3 regions of the Pseudomonas sp. BGA-UO-ETr-WB11 genome follow, and region 3 is predicted to be linked to each of the others. Evidence: riboswitches for the same ligand, from Rfam matches in the RefSeq annotation. Region 3 holds a riboswitch; each other region holds the start of a gene.
What was found. Region 3 has a riboswitch for cobalamin ahead of cobO (cob(I)yrinic acid a,c-diamide adenosyltransferase). Riboswitches for the same ligand answer to the same signal wherever they lie in the genome.
Positions count from the first base shown of each region.

Region 1 (5,589 bases), on a different contig from region 3:
GGGCATGAGCTTCCTCAATCGCGTGCGCTGGCGTGAAGATCAAGGCTTGCTGGTGCTGGAGTCCAAACTCTAATCGGCTGTGCCGATGGTTATCCCGCACAATTCAAGCTGCCTGGCCGGCAGATGCTGCTGCTACAATGCCCGCCCTGCGTTTTTCCGCCCTTTGATTATCAGGAGCATCCGGTGTCTGTCGTGTTTGTCGCCGCCTCCCAACTGCCTACGCCATTTGCGCTGTTCACCATGCACGGTTTCCTCGACGAGGCGACCGGCAAGGAACACATCGCCCTGACGCTTGGTGACTTCAGCGATGGCGCCCCGGTACTCGGGCGTCTGCATTCCGAATGCCTGACCGGCGACGCCCTGTTCAGCCTGCGTTGCGATTGCGGTGCGCAACTGCAAGCGGCCCTGCAAGCGATTGCCGATGAAGGTCGCGGCGTGCTGCTGTACCTGCGCCAGGAAGGTCGTGGCATTGGCCTGCTGAACAAGATCCGCGCCTACGAGCTACAGGATGGCGGCGCCGATACCGTCGAGGCCAATGAGCGTCTGGGCTTCGGTGCCGATCAGCGTGACTACGCCATCTGCCAGCCGATGCTGGAGCACCTTGGCATTAGCGCCATCAAGCTGATGACCAACAATCCGCGCAAGGTCAAAGCCCTTGAGCACTATGGTCTGCGCGTCGCCAGCCGGGTGCCGCTGCAGGCCGGGCAGAATCCGTACAACAAGAAGTACCTCGCCACCAAGGCCGGCAAGCTCGGCCATATGCTCGGCAGCCTGCACCAGGGCGAGGTCGAGTTGGAGCCCAAGGCGTGACCCGCAATGACGTGCGCCGCCGTCTGGCCCTGGCCTGGTGGTGGCAGGTGCTGGTGACCCTGGCGCCGTTGTTGTTGCTCAATGCCCTGTTTGCCGCCGAGAGTGCGTCGTCACTGCTGGCCATGCCGCTGTTTATCGCCGGCTTGGCCTCAATGTTTGTCAGCCTGCCGCTGTTTCATCGCTTCAAGCATGGCCTGATCGCCACCGAAAAAGCCCTGGATACGCCGGACGAGCCCGCTGCCTGGGTTGCCTTGGCGCGCATCCGGCGCCTGGCCTTTGTTGGCGCCGCGTTGCCCGCCTGGATCGCCGCCCTGGCGATCTTCGCCGGTCTGCCGGCCTTGCCGCTGATGCTGCTGGCGCTGTCCAGCCTGGTGCTGTTGTACCTCTACCGCATTCCTCGTCAGCTCGGCTGATGCGCCTGCTTGCGCTGCTGCTCTGTGTGCTGGCCCTGCCGGCGCATGCGCAGCAGCGGGTGGTCAGTCTGGCGCCGTCGCTGACTGAGCTGATGCTGGAGCTGGGCGCTGCCGAGCAGCTGGTCGGCGCGCTGGGTGAGCGGCCGGCTGCGCTGGCGGCCTTGCCCTCGGTGGGTGAGCCCGGACAGCTGGAGTTTGAAACCCTATTGAGTCTGCAGCCGGACTTGGTGTTGCTCTGGCCGGACAGCATCAACGCCGCCCAGCGCCAGCAATTGCGCGACTTGCACATTCCCCTCTACGAGGCCGAACCCCATAGCCTGGAACAACTGGCGAGCCAGGTGGCCGAACTGGGTGCGCGCGTTGGCCGTGCCGAGCGGGGTCGCCAGCTGGCCGTGCAGGTACGTGATGAGTTGGCCCGTTTGCGTGCGCGCTATCAGCGCCCGACGCCGTTGCGGGTGTTCTATCAGGTGTGGGACAAGCCCTTGTATACCTTGGGGGGCGAACAGATCATTTCCGACGCTTTGCGCGTCTGCGGGGCGCAGAACATATTTGCCGACCTGTCCCTGGCAGCCCCACAAATCAGCCTCGAAGCCGTGCTGGCGCGCGACCCTGAGGTGATTCTGGTCAGCGAGGCGCAGCTGCTGCCCGCCTGGCAGGCCTGGCCACAACTGCAGGCGGTGCAGCATGGCCAGGTCTGGGTGATTCCTGACCGCGGCCTTGAGCGTCCCAGCCTGCAGATGCTCAAGGCCACCGCGCAGTTGTGTGAGCGGCTACGTTCGGCCCATTAGTGCTACTGCGGCGTCCAAGTGACGGCTAGCAGGCCGGTACGCCCCGGCTCCTGGTAGCCGTAGGGAGCTGTCGGGTCAAGGGCGTAGCTGGCGTCAAAGCGCTGGTACAGCGAGGTGTAATAGTCCTTATCCAGTACGTTGTTGAGCAGCAGGTCCACGCGCAGGCTGGCACTGGCTTGCCAGCTACTGCGCAGGTCAACCAGGCCATAGCCAGGCACGGTCTGCCGTTCAGCGCTGTAACTCGAGTCAACGATGCTGTAATCGTAGCTCTGGCTGACTGCACGCCAGCTGGCCCCGGCGGAGAACGCACCGAAGGTTCGATCCAGATCGATAAAGACGGTGCGCTTGGGGGTGAGTTGTAAGGTCTGGCCGTTATCGCGGTTGCGCGAGTCAACCAGGCTCAAGCCAAGGCTGGTCTGCCAGCCCAGCAGCTCCTGGCTGAGGCTGGTTTCGAAACCGTTGATGCGAGCCTGTCCCACGTTTTCGGTGCTGTTGCCCTTGTAAGCGATCAAGTCTGTGATGTCGTTGCGGTATAAGGACGTTTCCAGCTGGCTGGCGCCCAACTCTGCACGCCATTGCAGTTCCCAGGTTTTGCTGGTTTCTGCCTTCAAATTCGGGTTGCTGTAGCCCGGATAGTAGAGATCAGTGAAGGTCGGCGCGCGGAAGCCTTCGGCGTAGCTGAGCTGCCACTGCTGGCCAGACTCAAGCGGCAAGCCAAGCGCACCATTCCAGCTGTTCTGCGTGCCGTAGAGCTGATTGTCATCGCGGCGCATGCCCAGTTCGCTGAACATTTTCTCGCCATTGAAGCGGTACTGAAACAGCGCCGCACTATTGCTGCGGCTGTCTTCGGCGTAAGCCGTGCTGCTGTCGAGTTTGTCCTCATACCAGTCGCCGCCCAATGTCAGTTGGTTGGCCGGGTTGAGGTCGAGGCGATTGAGCCAGCTGGCGGAGTGGCGGGTGGTGGCGTTGAGGCCGTTGTTCCACGGCATAGCTGCACCGACAGCCTTGTTGCGGTCATAGCTCTGACCTAGCTCCAGGCGACTATTCCACGTGTCATTGATCTGGCCTTGCAGGAAGCTGCTAGCGCTGCTGACTCGGAACTGGTCGCTGGGCTGTGCTGGGGCCTGCTCGTAGGCGTCGTCGTACTCGTTTTTGCCGTGTTGCTCGTTGTAGTTGAAGCCGGCCTTCCAGTCGTCATTGAACTGATGATCGAGGTTGAGGTACTGCGCCAGATTGCGTTGACCCTCGGTATCGCTATCGGCACCGACGTTGTCGCGGGTGCTGTCGTGGCCGTTGCTCTCGTCGAGGCTGCCACCGAGGCTGAAGCGAGTGCGCGTATCACCGCCGCTAACGCTGACGCTGCGTTGGTAGGTTTGCTTGCTGCCAGCGGCAAGACGGACCGACGGATTCAGCCCGGCCTCGCCATGGCGGGTGAAGATTTGAATGACCCCACCAATGGCGTCGGCACCATACAGCGATGATCGCGCTCCGCGGGTCACTTCCACGCGTTCAATGTTGTCGATGCTCAGGTAATCCAGGCGTGCAATACCGCTGGCGGCTGAAGCAATACGCTGGCCGTCGACGAGGACCAGGGTTTGGGCAGACTTGGTGCCGCGCACTGAATAGGACACCAGGCCGCCGCTGCTGCGGGTGACGACGCCGGGCACGCGGTTTAGCAGGTCAGGCACATTGCGCACTTGCAGGCGCTCAATGTCTTGGCGGGTGAATACGCTTGCTGCGCTGATGGCGGCTTTCTTGGGTTCGGCTACACGACCAGAGGTAATCACCAGCGCCTGGGCCTGCAGGGCTTCGTCGGTGTCGATCGACTCGGCGTGAGTCGTGAACGGCAGCAGGGCAACAGCCAGGGCCAGGGGAGACAGTTTCATTAACAATCCTCAAAAGTAAGCGAAGCTTTCGAGGAGGGCGTTGGCCAGCGATGCGGTGCAGGGAATTCCGGGCAGCCGACAATGCTTGCCGGTGTTTGCCCTCCGCAATACCAGTCACGTCCACCAAGGCCGGTCTCCGGACTGCCGAGCGACGTCTACCAACCTTCCCAGGCGAACCCAGTGGTCTATCAGGCAGACGTTGCAGCGCTGCGTTAGGCAGGCTGCGCTCGGTTACCGTTGCGGGGGCAGTGCTGGCTTTGACCAGCTTCCCGTTTCAGGCTGCAGCATCAGGGCTGGCAGCACACCGTGGCGGATAAAAAACGTCGCGCACCTTAAGGTGCGCGGTGGATCAGGAACAAGTGAAAGTGCGGCAAGCCGACGTGTGGTGCGCTCATGTCACGTCGGCTGCGCCTGCTGTAGCGTTACAGGCAGGCCAGGCGCTCACGCACGGCGGCTTCGATGCCGGCGGCGTCGAGGCCACATTCGGCGAGCATCTGGGTCGGTTTGGCGTGCTCGACGTAGTAGTCCGGCAAGCCCAGGTGGAGCATCGGCTTGAGCAGGTTTTCGCTGGCGAGGAACTCGCTGACGGCGCTGCCGGCGCCACCCATGATGCTGTTTTCTTCGATCGTCACCAGCAGCTCATGCTCAGCCGCCAGTTGGCGCAGCAGGGTTTCGTCCAAGGGTTTGACGAAACGCATGTCGACCACAGTGGCATCGAGCAACTCACCGACCTGCAGGGCTTCAGTCAGCTGCACACCGAACACCAGCAGAGCCGTTTTCTGACCCTGGCGGCGCACTACGCCCTTGCCGATTTCCAGCGGCGTCAGCTCTTGCTCGATACGTGCATTCGGTCCGCTGCCACGCGGGTAACGCACGGCGGCGGGGCCATTGAACAGGTGGCCGGTGGTGAGCATGCGGCGCAGTTCGTTTTCATCGCTGGGCGTCATGATCAGCATGCCGGGGATGCAGCGCAGGTACGAGAGGTCGAAGCTGCCGGCGTGGGTCGGTCCGTCTTCGCCGACCAGGCCGGCACGGTCGATGGCGAACAGCACGTCGAGGTGCTGCACGGCCACGTCGTGAATCAGTTGGTCATAGGCGCGCTGCAGGAAGGTCGAGTAGATCGCCACCACCGGCTTGATGCCGTCGCAGGCCATGCCTGCGGCCAGGGTCACGGCGTGTTGCTCGGCAATCGCCACGTCGAAGTAACGCTGCGGGAAGCGCTGGCTGAACGCGACCAGATCGGAGCCTTCCTTCATCGCCGGGGTGATGCCGACCAGGCGCGCATCCTGCTCGGCCATGTCACACAGCCATTGGCCGAACACGGCGGAGTATTTCGGGCCGCTGATCTTCTTCGGCACCACTGGGGCATTAAGTGGCTCCAGCTTGGTGATCGCGTGGTAGCCGATCGGGTCCAGTTCGGCCGGGGCGAAACCTTTGCCCTTTTTGGTGCTGATATGCAGGAACTGCGGGCCATCCAGGTCGCGCATATTGCGCAGGGTGGTGATCAGCGTCGGCAGGTCGTGGCCGTCGATGGGGCCGATGTAGTTCCAGCCCAGCTCTTCGAACAGGGTGCCGGGGACCAGCATGCCCTTGGCGTGTTCTTCGGTCTTGCGGGCAATTTCCCAGGCGCCGGGCAGGCGCGACAGGACCTTCTTGCTGCCCTCGCGCATGCTCGCGTAGGTGCGGCTGGAG
Region 1 covers NZ_JCAQOS010000005.1:103,051-108,639, forward strand. The annotation lists gene AC56DI_RS05885 (retropepsin-like aspartic protease family protein) at 1-73, shown strand, start outside; gene ribA (GTP cyclohydrolase II) at 184-810, shown strand; gene AC56DI_RS05895 (MFS transporter) at 864-1,223, shown strand; gene AC56DI_RS05900 (cobalamin-binding protein) at 1,223-2,011, shown strand; gene AC56DI_RS05905 (TonB-dependent receptor domain-containing protein) at 2,014-3,897, opposite strand; cobalamin riboswitch at 4,008-4,221, opposite strand; gene dxs (1-deoxy-D-xylulose-5-phosphate synthase) at 4,320-5,589, opposite strand, start outside.
Region 1: linked by a shared signal. The riboswitch ahead of AC56DI_RS05905 (TonB-dependent receptor domain-containing protein) and the one ahead of cobO (cob(I)yrinic acid a,c-diamide adenosyltransferase) in region 3 are both predicted to bind cobalamin.

Region 2 (5,589 bases), on a different contig from region 3:
AGCTTTGCCGGCGAAAAGCAGAGCCTGACCCCGCAGCAGCCCCTCGATCCGCGCGAGCTGGCGACGCAACTTGCCGTGCACTGGACGGTCGAAAGCCAGAGCGGCGTGCGGGTGTTCCACGACTACATGCCGCGTGAATTCCAGGAGAAAACCGCCACTCATAATCTGGCCGAGCTGATCGAGATGGAGCTGGCCTACCGCCGCCATCCGAGCTTTGCCGGTTTGGGTCGTTACCTGCACTGGATCTGCCGCCCGAATCTGACGGAGTAACCATGAGCCTGCGCATTTTGTTGATCAGCACCAGCCTGACGCTGACCGCCTGCTCCAGCCCCAACCCCTACAGCCCGCAATCCACGCCGCTGCCACCCGCACCGGCGGCTGCCGCACAGACCTTCGACCGCAGCGCCTACCCGGCCGCGCCCCGCGACTACGGCCGTTACCGCAGCTGGGCCTGGCAAAATGGCCAACTGCCGGCCGGTGCCGGTTGGGCGGACCCGGCACAGATCGCCGAACTGCTCGCCAACAGCCTCGACCAGCACGGCCTGCGCCCGGCCCAGGGCGGCGCCAAGGCCGATCTGTTGGTCAGCAGCCAGGTTCGTACCGAGCGCCGTCAGGTGGAAACCTACGATGACCGCGGCGCCTACTACGGCCACAGCCCGTACGGCAACACCTACGGAGTGGCCGGCAGCGTGCCGCTGCGGCGCACCTACGAGGAGCACTACCTGATTGTGCAGGTCCGCCTGCTCGAGGCCGCCAGTGGCGTAGAAGTGTGGAGCAACAGCGCCGAGAACCGCACCACCGATGACGGCCAGGCCGCACGCAACAAGGTGCTACGCCAAACGATTCAGGACGCCCTCAGCAACTACCCGCCCGCGCCTTAAGTCTGTTAACTGCGTGATGGGTTACGCCGCTTCGCGGCTAACCCATCCTACGATTGCAGGCAGCGTAGCCCGGATGCAAATCCGGGAAATTCAGCATGCTGATTCCATGATCCCGGATTACATCCGGGCTACGGAGCGGCGTTTTTTGTGGGAGCGGTCTTGACCGCGAAGCCGGCAAGCCAGAGCTTCGCGGTCAAGACCGCTCCCACCCAGACTACCTGCCAATATCGCGTAGCCCGCCCCAACAATTCGCCGGCGCCCGGCAAGCGATACCCATCAATAGTTCACGCCAATGATCAACGGAACGGCGGTTCATCGAAGCTGCGCAGCTTGCGTGAATGCAGGGTGTTGAGTTGGCTGCGCAGCAGGTCGAGGGCGGCCAGGCCGATGGTCAGATGCTGGCTAACCGCGCGCTCGTAGAACGCCCCGGCCGAGCCCGGCAGCTTGATCTCGCTGTGCAGCGGTTTGTCCGACACGCACAGCAGCGTGCCGTAAGGCACCCGCAGGCGATAACCTTGGGCGGCGATGGTGCCGCTTTCCATGTCCACCGCCACCGCGCGGGCGAGGTTGATCTGCGGTCGCTCCTGGGCCCAGCGCAACTCCCAGTTACGGTCATCGTAGGTCAGCACGGTGCCGGTACGCAGGCGCTTTTTCAGCGCCTCGCCACGTTCACCGGTGACGTTCGCCGCCGCTTCCTGCAAGGCCTGCTGCACCTCGGCCAGGGCCGGGATGGGAATATTGGTCGGCAGCACCCGATCGAGGATGCCGTCGCGACGCATATAGGCGTGGGCCAGCACGTAGTCGCCGATGGTCTGCGATTGGCGCAAGCCGCCGCAGTGGCCAATCATCAGCCAGCAATGAGGACGCAGCACAGCAAGGTGGTCGGTGATGTTCTTCGCGTTGGAGGGGCCGACGCCGATATTCACCAAGGTCACGCCGTGACCATCGCTGGCAACCAGGTGGTAGGCCGGCATCTGGTAGCGGTGCCAGACCACGCTGTCGATCACCGCCTGCATCACCTCTTCATCCATGTCGCACTCGACCATCACGTTGCCAGGCAAGACCATGCGCACGTAACGCGGATTGCTGCGCAGTTGCTCGACGCCGTGGCGGATGAACTGATCAACATAGCGGTGGTAGTTGGTCAGCAGAATCCATGGCTGTACATGCCGCCAGTCGCTGCCGCTGTAGTGCTGCAGGCGCTTGAGGGAGAAATCCACCCGCGCCGCATCGAACAGCGCCAGCGGCATCGGGTCGGCGTCCTGCCAGTCATAGAGACCGTCGGCCACGCCATCGGTGGCAGCCGACAGGTCGGTACTGGGAAACACCCGCGCCAGTTCAGCAGCGGTTACCCCGGCGGCAGCCAGTTCTTCGCCATGCTCGACGACGTAGGGATAGGGAATGTTCTGCTCGCTGAGGCCGACTTCAACAGTCACGGTGAAGTCACTCATCAGCGGCCCAAGCTGGTCGAGCAGGTAGCCGCGAAAGGCGTCTGGATGGGTGACGGTGACGCTGTAGGTCCCCGGGCTTTCCATCTTGGCATAGGCGCGCGTGCTGCTCGGCACCTCGCCCTGGCAGGCGTAGATCAGGCGCAGCAAGGGGTAACGAAACTCGCTGCGCTGGGCCTCAGTCGGCCGCTCGCGGGTTTTCAGGTAGTGCCTGATAGCCTGGCCGAGGGCTGAACAGGAGCGGGCATGCAGAGCGGCCAGGCGATCAACCGCCTCTTCGGCAGTAGCGGCGACAACAAAGTCATCGGTACAAAGGTTCACAGAGCATCTTCCTGGCTGATCGGACAGGCTCTATCTTGCCCTGATCCGCCGCGCCTGTGATAGCGCGACGTGACCCGTCGGAACATGCCACGCGGCGCTAGCCAAGCCGCCGCGTCAGCGCTGCTCGACTCAGGCCGCCTGATGCAGTCGGGCGTTAAACAGTGGCCCGCGGCTATATACAGACAGCGCCTTGGCGGCGGCCAGCACTCCCAGATCGACCAGCGGTTCGATCAGGATCACGCTCATATACGCCAGGCCAAAGCTACCCACGGCCATGAGGTTGTCACTGGCAAAGCCGTTGCCATACAACGCCCAGAAACCAACCCAGGCCACGATGCCGCCCTGATAGGCCGTCGACAGTGTCAGCGCCTGTTTGTAGGAGAGGTCCACATACGCGGTGCCTGGGGCAATGATGCGTTTGGCCAGCACGCTGATCGCCCACAAGGGCACCAGCAAGGTGGTGACGTTCATGCCGTACTGAGGCAAGTCGAACTGGGCGAACAACAGCCCCTGCAAGAGCAGGCCGGCGGCTAGACCGATGGCGGCCGCACCGGCACCAAACAGCAGCAGCAAGGTCGAGCCGAGGATCAGGTGTACCTCGGAGACCCCGACCGCCTGATGCGGGAAGACCTCGAAGAAGCAGAAAACCAGCGCTGTGGTCAGCAGACTGCGCAACGCCAGAGCAGCAAGGCCGCCATTGCTGCGCACGCTGTCGAGTGCAAGTTTGCTCGTCAGCCCAAGGGCCGTGACTGCGGTTGCGTAGCTGAGCATAAGTTTGGCGCCTTCAACGACGCCGGGTTCGATGTGCATAGAGATTCCTGTACCGCGCCCACCGCGCGATGATCCGGATTGAGGGAATGGGCATAAGCGCCCGACTTCGATGGCAGGTCTCCTGGCTCACGGTTTAACACTTCGCCCGCCTTCCCAGCCTTACTGGCCAGTGGCGTATGGGCGTCATCTACCGTTTACAGTTGCGGGGGCAGCCATGGCTTCGGCACCTGTTGGGGTGCCACCATGTTCCCTTTTCATCCAGTCGCGTGACACGAGCTGGAACCATCGGCGGCCACCTTACCCGGCGGCCGTTAGAAATGACAGAGCCCGGCGTTTACCGCGCAGGTAAACCAACGGACTGAGTAGCGCCTGACGCCGCATGACGCAAGCAAGTGAAGACGCCACTGGCATTGGCGCACAGCTGCCCCTGGGCATCGTGCAGCGTGGCCTGCACCGCGATCTGTCGCCCGTTACGCTGCAGCACGCGGGCCTCCGTACGTAGCGGCAAGGCCGTAAGACCAATCGGGCGCAGGTAATTCACTTGCAGGCTAGCGGTCACGTAGACCTCCTCGGCACTGGCCTGCGAGTACACCGCCAATCCCAGCGCCGCATCGAACAGCGTGGCGGTGTAGCCGCCATGCACACCGCCGAGCGGATTGAAGTGCACGGCCGGCGGCTGACTGCTGAAACCCGCCACCCCGGCTGCGGCCTGCAACTGAGAGATCCCGTAGTCCGCACCAATATCACCGGCCAGCCAGGCCTTTAACCGCTCAAAAAGACTGGTGTGCATAATGCTCAGTCCTCAGCTCAGGTGCGGCGTACTGCGCGCCAGCAGCGCCTCGACATTCACCCCACGCGGCAGGGTGCCGTAGACGCGCCCGCAGTGACCCAGGCGGCTGGCGATAAAGGCGTCGCTCACCGCGGCATTGCCGGCCTCCAGCAGTAGCTTGGCCTGCAGGGCGATGGCCACGTCCTCGGTCAGTTGGCGGGCGCGGTATTGGATGTCGTCTTTGTCGGCGAAGGCGTTTTTCAACTGGCCGATATGGGCGTGCAGGCGCGCATCGCCATGGCCGTCGCCGAGCTCGGCAAACAGCGCATCGAGCACACCCGGCTCCTTGGACAAGGCGCGCAGCACGTCCAGGCATTGCACGTTGCCGGAGCCTTCCCAGGTGGAGTTGACCGGCGCTTCGCGGTACAGCCGCGGCAGGATGGTCTCTTCGACATAGCCGGCGCCGCCCATGCACTCGGCGGCTTCATTGATCATCGCTGGCGCGCGCTTGCAGATCCAATACTTGCCAATTGCCGTGACCAGGCGAGCGAACTTCTGTTCCTGCTCGTCATCCCCACGGTCCAGGGCGTGGCCCATGCGCAGGGTCAGGGCCAGGGCCGCTTCGCTTTCCAGGGCCAGGTCGGCCAGCACGTTTTGCATCAGCGGTTGCTCGGCCAACAACTTGCCACTGACCTGGCGGTGCGCGCAGTGGTGCGCGGCCTGGGTCAGGGCCTGACGCATCAGGCTGCTGGAGCCGACCATGCAGTCAAAGCGGGTCAGCGCCACCATCTCGATGATGGTCGGCACGCCGCGCCCCTCTTCACCGACCATCCAGGCCAGGGCACCGCGGAACTCCACTTCGCTGGAGGCGTTGGCCCAGTTGCCCAGTTTGTTTTTCAGGCGCTGCACATAGAACTGGTTACGCGAGCCGTCCGGGCGATGGCGCGGCAGCAGAAAGCAGGTCAAGCCCTTGTCGGTGTAAGCCAGGGTGAGGAAGGCATCGCACATCGGCGCCGAACAGAACCACTTGTGCCCTACCAACTCATAGGCCTGACCCGGCCCGCCAGCACTCACGGCATGGGCGCGGGTGGTGTTGGCGCGCACATCGGTGCCGCCCTGCTTCTCGGTCATGGCCATGCCAATGGTGACACCGGCCTTGTGCTCCATTGGCACGTTGCGTGGGTCGTACTCGCTGGCGAGGATCTTCGGCAGCCAGATCTCGGCCACCTCAGGCTGCAGCTTGAGGGCCGGCACCGAGGCGAAGGTCATGGTCAGCGGACAGCCACTGGCGGCTTCGGCCTGACTGTGCAGATAGGTCAGGCCGGCGCGGGCAACATGGGCACCGGCACGCGGATCGGTCCAGGGCAGCGAGTGCAGGCCATGCTCGATGGCTGTGGCC
Region 2 covers NZ_JCAQOS010000005.1:178,449-184,037, reverse strand. The annotation lists gene AC56DI_RS06250 (methyltransferase) at 1-270, shown strand, start outside; gene AC56DI_RS06245 (DUF4136 domain-containing protein) at 273-881, shown strand; gene amn (AMP nucleosidase) at 1,178-2,650, opposite strand; gene AC56DI_RS06235 (energy-coupling factor ABC transporter permease) at 2,780-3,460, opposite strand; cobalamin riboswitch at 3,516-3,723, opposite strand; gene AC56DI_RS06230 (PaaI family thioesterase) at 3,756-4,211, opposite strand; gene AC56DI_RS06225 (acyl-CoA dehydrogenase family protein) at 4,224-5,589, opposite strand, start outside.
Region 2: linked by a shared signal. The riboswitch ahead of AC56DI_RS06235 (energy-coupling factor ABC transporter permease) and the one ahead of cobO (cob(I)yrinic acid a,c-diamide adenosyltransferase) in region 3 are both predicted to bind cobalamin.

Region 3 (5,589 bases):
GCCCTCACCCAACGGCGGGCGTTGATGCAGTTCATCGTGATAAACCGCCGCGCCACCCAGGGCCAAGCCCAGCGCACCAGCCCCGGCAGCCATCACAGGGCCGGCATTCGGGCTGTCCCAAGTAGGGGCTTGGGTGCGCCAGCAACGCAGGGCCAGCTTGGTCTGCCCGCACAACGCATAGGTCAACGCCACCAAACGGGCCGGCAGGTAATTGAGCAGGTCATCGAGGCGCGCAGCCGCCCAGCCAAACTTTAAAAAACGCGGTGTGCGGTAGCCCCACATGGCGTCCAGGGTATTGCTCAAGCGATAGAGCACCACCCCCGGCGCGCCAGCCACGACAAACCAGAACAGCGCGGCAAACACCGCATCGCTGCCGTTCTCCAGCATCGATTCGCTGGCGGCGCGGGCCACGCCTTCTTCATCCAAGTCACGGGTATCGCGGCTGACGATGCGCCCAACGTGCTCACGGGCGCGGGGCAGATCGTCGGCCTCCAGCGCATCGGCAATCGGCTCGGCATGCTCGGCCAGGCTGCGCAGGCCGATGGCCAGGTACAACGCCAGCACCTGCACGCACCAGCCGAGATAAGGTATTTGCGCCAACAGGCCAGCCAGCAAGGTCAGCGGTAGCACCGCCAAACACCAGGCCAAGACGCCTTGAGCACGATCGCCGCTGCTGGCTGGATTGAGTGCCCGTTCGATACGCTGCACCAGCGCACCAAAGCCCACCAGCGGATGCCAACGGCGTGGCTCGCCGAGGGACACATCAAGGGTAACGGCGGCCAGTACGGCCAACACCAGACTCAACATGCCGGCGTCCCCCAACCGTCTTGGTAGAGCAATTCGTGCAAAGGCCGCTCAGTCGCCCAGCCCTCTTGCACCAGCATCGGTTTGGCGTAGAACTCGGTGACCGGGCCAAGGCAAAGAATCGCCACTGCCTTGGCCCCGGCCGGCAAACCGAGCAAGTCGCCCAGCGCTTGCGGCTCGAACAGCGACACCCAGCCCATGCCCAAGCCTTCGGCGCGTGCCGCCAGCCAGAGGTTTTGAATGGCGCAGGACAGCGACGCCAAATCCATTTCCGGCAAGGTGCGCCGGCCAAAGATATGCGCCTCGCGGCCTTCCATCAGCGCCGCCACCAGCAGCTCGGCGCAGTCATGAATGCCTTGCACTTTCAGGCGCATAAAGTCGTCGCTGCGCTCGCCCAGGGCTTCGGCGGTGCGCAGCCGTTCGGCCTCGACCAGAGCGTGAATGTCTGCGCGTAACTCCGGCCGTTTGATACGGATAAACCGCCACGGCTGCATCAGGCCAACACTCGGCGCCTGATGCGCAGCGGCCAGCAACTTGCCGAGCAACTCTGGCGCTACCTCGCCGCCGGCAAAGTGGCGCATATCGCGCCGCTCGGCGATGGCCCGATAGACCGCTGCGCGTTCCTCGGCGCTAAAGGCGTGCTCACTCATGCTGCAACCGTTGGCGCAAACAACGCGGCCGCTGCCTGGGGATTGGACGGCAGATAAAAGTGGATATACGAGGCGGTCAGTCGGCCGTCGCGAAACACCGCCTCGGCGGTCGGTTTGCCGTTCGGGCAGCGGCCACGGGCCAGCGGTGCAAGTGGCGAATCGAGCAATGAGTGGTGATAGGTATGCCCGCGCAGCAGGCCTTCCGGCAGCTGCACATCCTGCAAGGCGAGCGCCGCCAGACGCTTTTGTAGCGTCGCATGACCGGCCAGTAAACCGAGCATTTCGCCCTGCTCGCCGGCGGCATCGGTCAGGCTGTCGAGTAGATAGAGCATGCCGCCACATTCGGCCAGCAGCGGTTTACCCGCTTGATGATGGGCGCGAATCGCCGCGCGCATCGGCTGATTGCCGGCCAGCTCCGCCAGGTACAGCTCGGGGTAGCCACCGGGCAGGTACAGGCTGTCGACCTTGGGCAATTCGCTGGCACTCAGCGGCGAGAAAAACACCAACTCGGCGCCCAATTGACGCAGCAGATCGAGATTGGCCTGATAGGTAAAGGCAAAGGCCGCATCGCGGGCCACGCCGATGCGCACATCAGCCAGCAGCGGCTCACGGGCCTGAACATCCGGCACGGCAAAACTCACAGGCAACGGCAAATCGGTACTGGCGCTGGCGGCGATGGCATCGGCGGCGGCGTCCAGCCTGGCGTCCAGATCGGCCAATTCCTGGGCCTGAATCAAACCTAGATGGCGACGCGGCAACTCCACCGAGCTGCTGCGCGGCAAGGCACCGAACCAGCGCAAATCCGGCGGCAGGCTGTCACGCAGAATATCGCCATGCCGCAGGCTGCCGGTACGGTTGGCCAAGACCCCGGCGAAGGGCAAGTCCGGCTGAAAATGCGCCAAGCCAAAGGCCAGCGCGCCGAAGGTCTGGGCCATGGCGCCAGCGTCGATCACCCCGAGCACCGGCACGCCGAAGTGCCGCGACAGGTCGGCGGCGGACGGCGCGCCGTCAAACAGCCCCATAACCCCTTCGATCAGAATCAGATCGGCCTCGCCCGCGGCTTCCCAGAGTAGGCGACGGCTCTCGGCCTCGCCGACCATCCACAGATCCAGCTGATACACCGGGTTGCCGCTGGCGCGGGCGAGGATCATCGGGTCGAGAAAATCCGGCCCGCACTTGAACACCCGCACCCGCCGCCCCTGGCGTGTATGCAAGCGTGCCAGAGCGGCAGTGACGGTGGTTTTACCCTGACCGGAAGCCGGGGCGGCAATCAGTAAAGCCGGACACTGGCGCATTAATATTCAATCCCTTTCTGCGCCTTAACCCCGGATTTAAACGCGTGCTTGACCATATTCATCTCGGTCACGGTATCGGCGGCCTCGACCATCCCCGGCAATACGCCGCGTCCCGTCACCACCACATGCTGCAGGGTCGGCCGCGCCGTGATGTCGGCGAGCACTTCGTCCAACTGCAAGTAGCCGTGTTTGAGGGCGATGTTCAGTTCATCCAGCACGATCAAATGGATCGACTCATCGCGCAGCAGCTCGCGGGCCACCAACCAAGCGGCCTGGGCTTTTTCGATGTCGCGCTGGCGGTCTTGGGTTTCCCAAGTGAAGCCCTCGCCCATCACGTGATAACGCACTTGTTCGGGGAAACGCCGGAAGAAGGCTTCTTCGCCGGTGCTGGCGGCGCCCTTGATAAATTGCACCACCGCCACCTGCATGCCGTGGCCGAGGGCGCGGGCCAGCATGCCAAAGGCCGAGCTGCTTTTGCCCTTGCCATTGCCGCTGTGCACCAGCAGCAGGCCGTATTGCTCTTGAGCTTCGGCGATCTTGCCGTCCATCAGGGCTTTTTTACGTTGCATACGCGCCTTGTGGCGGGCGTCACGCTCCTGCTCGTGGGTTGTGGCAGTCATGGGCGCCTCGCAACACCGGCACAGCCGACAACGGAACGCGCAACAAACAGGTTGATACGGCAAGCGGCGCACAGGCCGGCCGTTATGCAATAGAGCATCAGGCATCTCCGTCGCGCCACCCGCGCGACCTAAAGGTAGGCGGCTCGCAGGGCGCGAGGCCAAGCGAACCAGAAGTGCGACAGGCCGGTCTCCGGGCTTACGAGCGATCCCGTGGGGGGATCAGAACCGCACCTTCCCATGCCCTGACCCGAAGGCCAGCGATACACAGTGGTTATCGCGGTTGTTGCACTCGTCTACCGTTGCGGGGGCAGCGCCGGAATCTTCGTGAGAATGAACCGGCTTCCCTGTTTCACCCCGTACAGACCTGCGGTCTGTGGGGCACCTGAAGCTGGCCGGCAGGGTAGATAGGCGCGGGGGCTGCGTCAATCGCCGCTTGCGGCATGTGTCAGATAAGGCTCAGTCCAGCGGGCGCATCAACAGCTCGGGCACCGGCTGACCGCCCAGCAATTGCTGCTCGACGATCCGCTCCAGATCGGCCTGATTGCGCACCTGATACCAGGCACCGGGCGGATACACGCTCAGGGTCGGGCCCTGGTCGCAGGGAAACTGACACTGGGTGCGGGTGATATGCACACCGCCGTCGCACTCGAGTTTGCCCGCCGCTTTCAGCTGCTCACGCAGGCTCTTCCACAACGGCAAAGCGCCACGTCGGGTGCAGCGCGGGCCGTTGCACAGCAGCACCCGGTAGCGGTGTTCGGGGATGCACGACCAGGCATGGGCACTGGGCAACTCGGGCACCACCGTGCAGCCCAGGTGCAGTTCGGGCTGATTGACCAAGGCCAGCGCGGCGCTGATATCAGCCTGCTCGCCCTGCCTGGCCGCAGCGACAAACAGCTGATCGGCCACGCCTGAAACGCCGGCAAGACGCTGCAACTCACTGCGCAACCAGTCCAGATAAGGGCTGCTGCTCTGCGGGTCGAGGTCCAGCAGCAACAAAGGCAACTCGCCGTCAGCGATGCAGGCCGTCACTCGCTGCCAGAGCCCATCGAAACCGGCCGTGGTGTCGACGATATCGGCCAGCGCCGACTCATCGCGCAGGGCCAGTAACTGGCGCTGGAACAGCTCGGCATACGAGCCGGCCGCCAGATCAGGACCGACCAACAACACGCGGGCATAGGCGGTGACAACGGACATGAGCAGGACTCGGCAGGCAAACGGCCGCGCAGTCTACCCGAGGCGACCGGGCAAGGCTTGCAGCGCCGACCATACGTCTTCAACCGCACTGAACTGCCGATCAACCGCTGGCAACGGCGGCCGCGCCAGCAGTAACACCGGCAGGCCCAGCTCGCGGGCCACCTGCAATTTGGGTTCGGTGGCACTGCTGCCGCTGTTCTTGCTGATCAGCACGTCGAACTGGCCGGCAGCGAACAGCGCGCGTTCGTCTGCCAGATTGAACGGCCCACGCGCGCCGATCACCCGCGCGCGCGGAGTACCGGGATAGTCGTCGAGGCAGCGCACCGTCCAGTGTTGATGCAGCGGAATCGCCTGCAAATGCGCTAAGGGCTCACGGCCGAGGGTAAAGAACGGCCGCTGAAAAAGCTCAAGCGCCGTACTCAACGCGGCCCAGTCGGCCACTTCGCGCCAGTCATCGCCACCGCCCGCTTGCCAGCCAGGACGCCGTAATGCCCAGCACGGCACGCCACTGAGTTCAGCGGCGCGTGCGGCGTTGGCGCTGATCTGCGCGGCGTAGGGATGGGTGATATCCAATAGCAAGTCGATGCCTTCGGCAGCCATAAAAGCCGCCAATCCCTCGGCACCGCCGTAACCGCCGACGCGCACCTGACATGGCAGATCAGCGGGAACTTTGCCCAGGCCGGCCAGGCTGTAGATGTCCTGCGGCGCCAGGCGACGGGCAATCGCCAGCGCATCGCCAACCCCACCCAATAACAAGATACGGCTCACCCAGACTCCTTACTTACGGGTTGAGAACAGGCCATCCGAACGCGCCCTGAGCCGCGCTCGCAAGCCGATCAACAGGGTTTGTGCAGCTCCAGCAGGGTAATCGGCAAGGCGCTGCGCCAGGTGTCGAAGTCACCCAGCGGCTTGGCCTGGGCGACCTGAATGCGCGTCAGCTCGCCACCATGCTCGGCGCGCCAGGCCAGCAGCGTGACCTCGCTTTGCAGGGTGACGGCATTGGCCACCAGGCGTCCGCCAGGTTGC
Region 3 covers NZ_JCAQOS010000004.1:283,499-289,087, reverse strand. The annotation lists gene cbiB (adenosylcobinamide-phosphate synthase CbiB) at 1-804, opposite strand, end outside; gene bluB (5,6-dimethylbenzimidazole synthase) at 801-1,454, opposite strand; gene AC56DI_RS04500 (cobyrinic acid a,c-diamide synthase CobB) at 1,451-2,749, opposite strand; gene cobO (cob(I)yrinic acid a,c-diamide adenosyltransferase) at 2,749-3,369, opposite strand; cobalamin riboswitch at 3,534-3,770, opposite strand; gene AC56DI_RS04490 ((2Fe-2S) ferredoxin domain-containing protein) at 3,826-4,563, opposite strand; gene AC56DI_RS04485 (cobalt-precorrin-6A reductase) at 4,597-5,331, opposite strand; gene cbiE (precorrin-6y C5,15-methyltransferase (decarboxylating) subunit CbiE) at 5,400-5,589, opposite strand, start outside.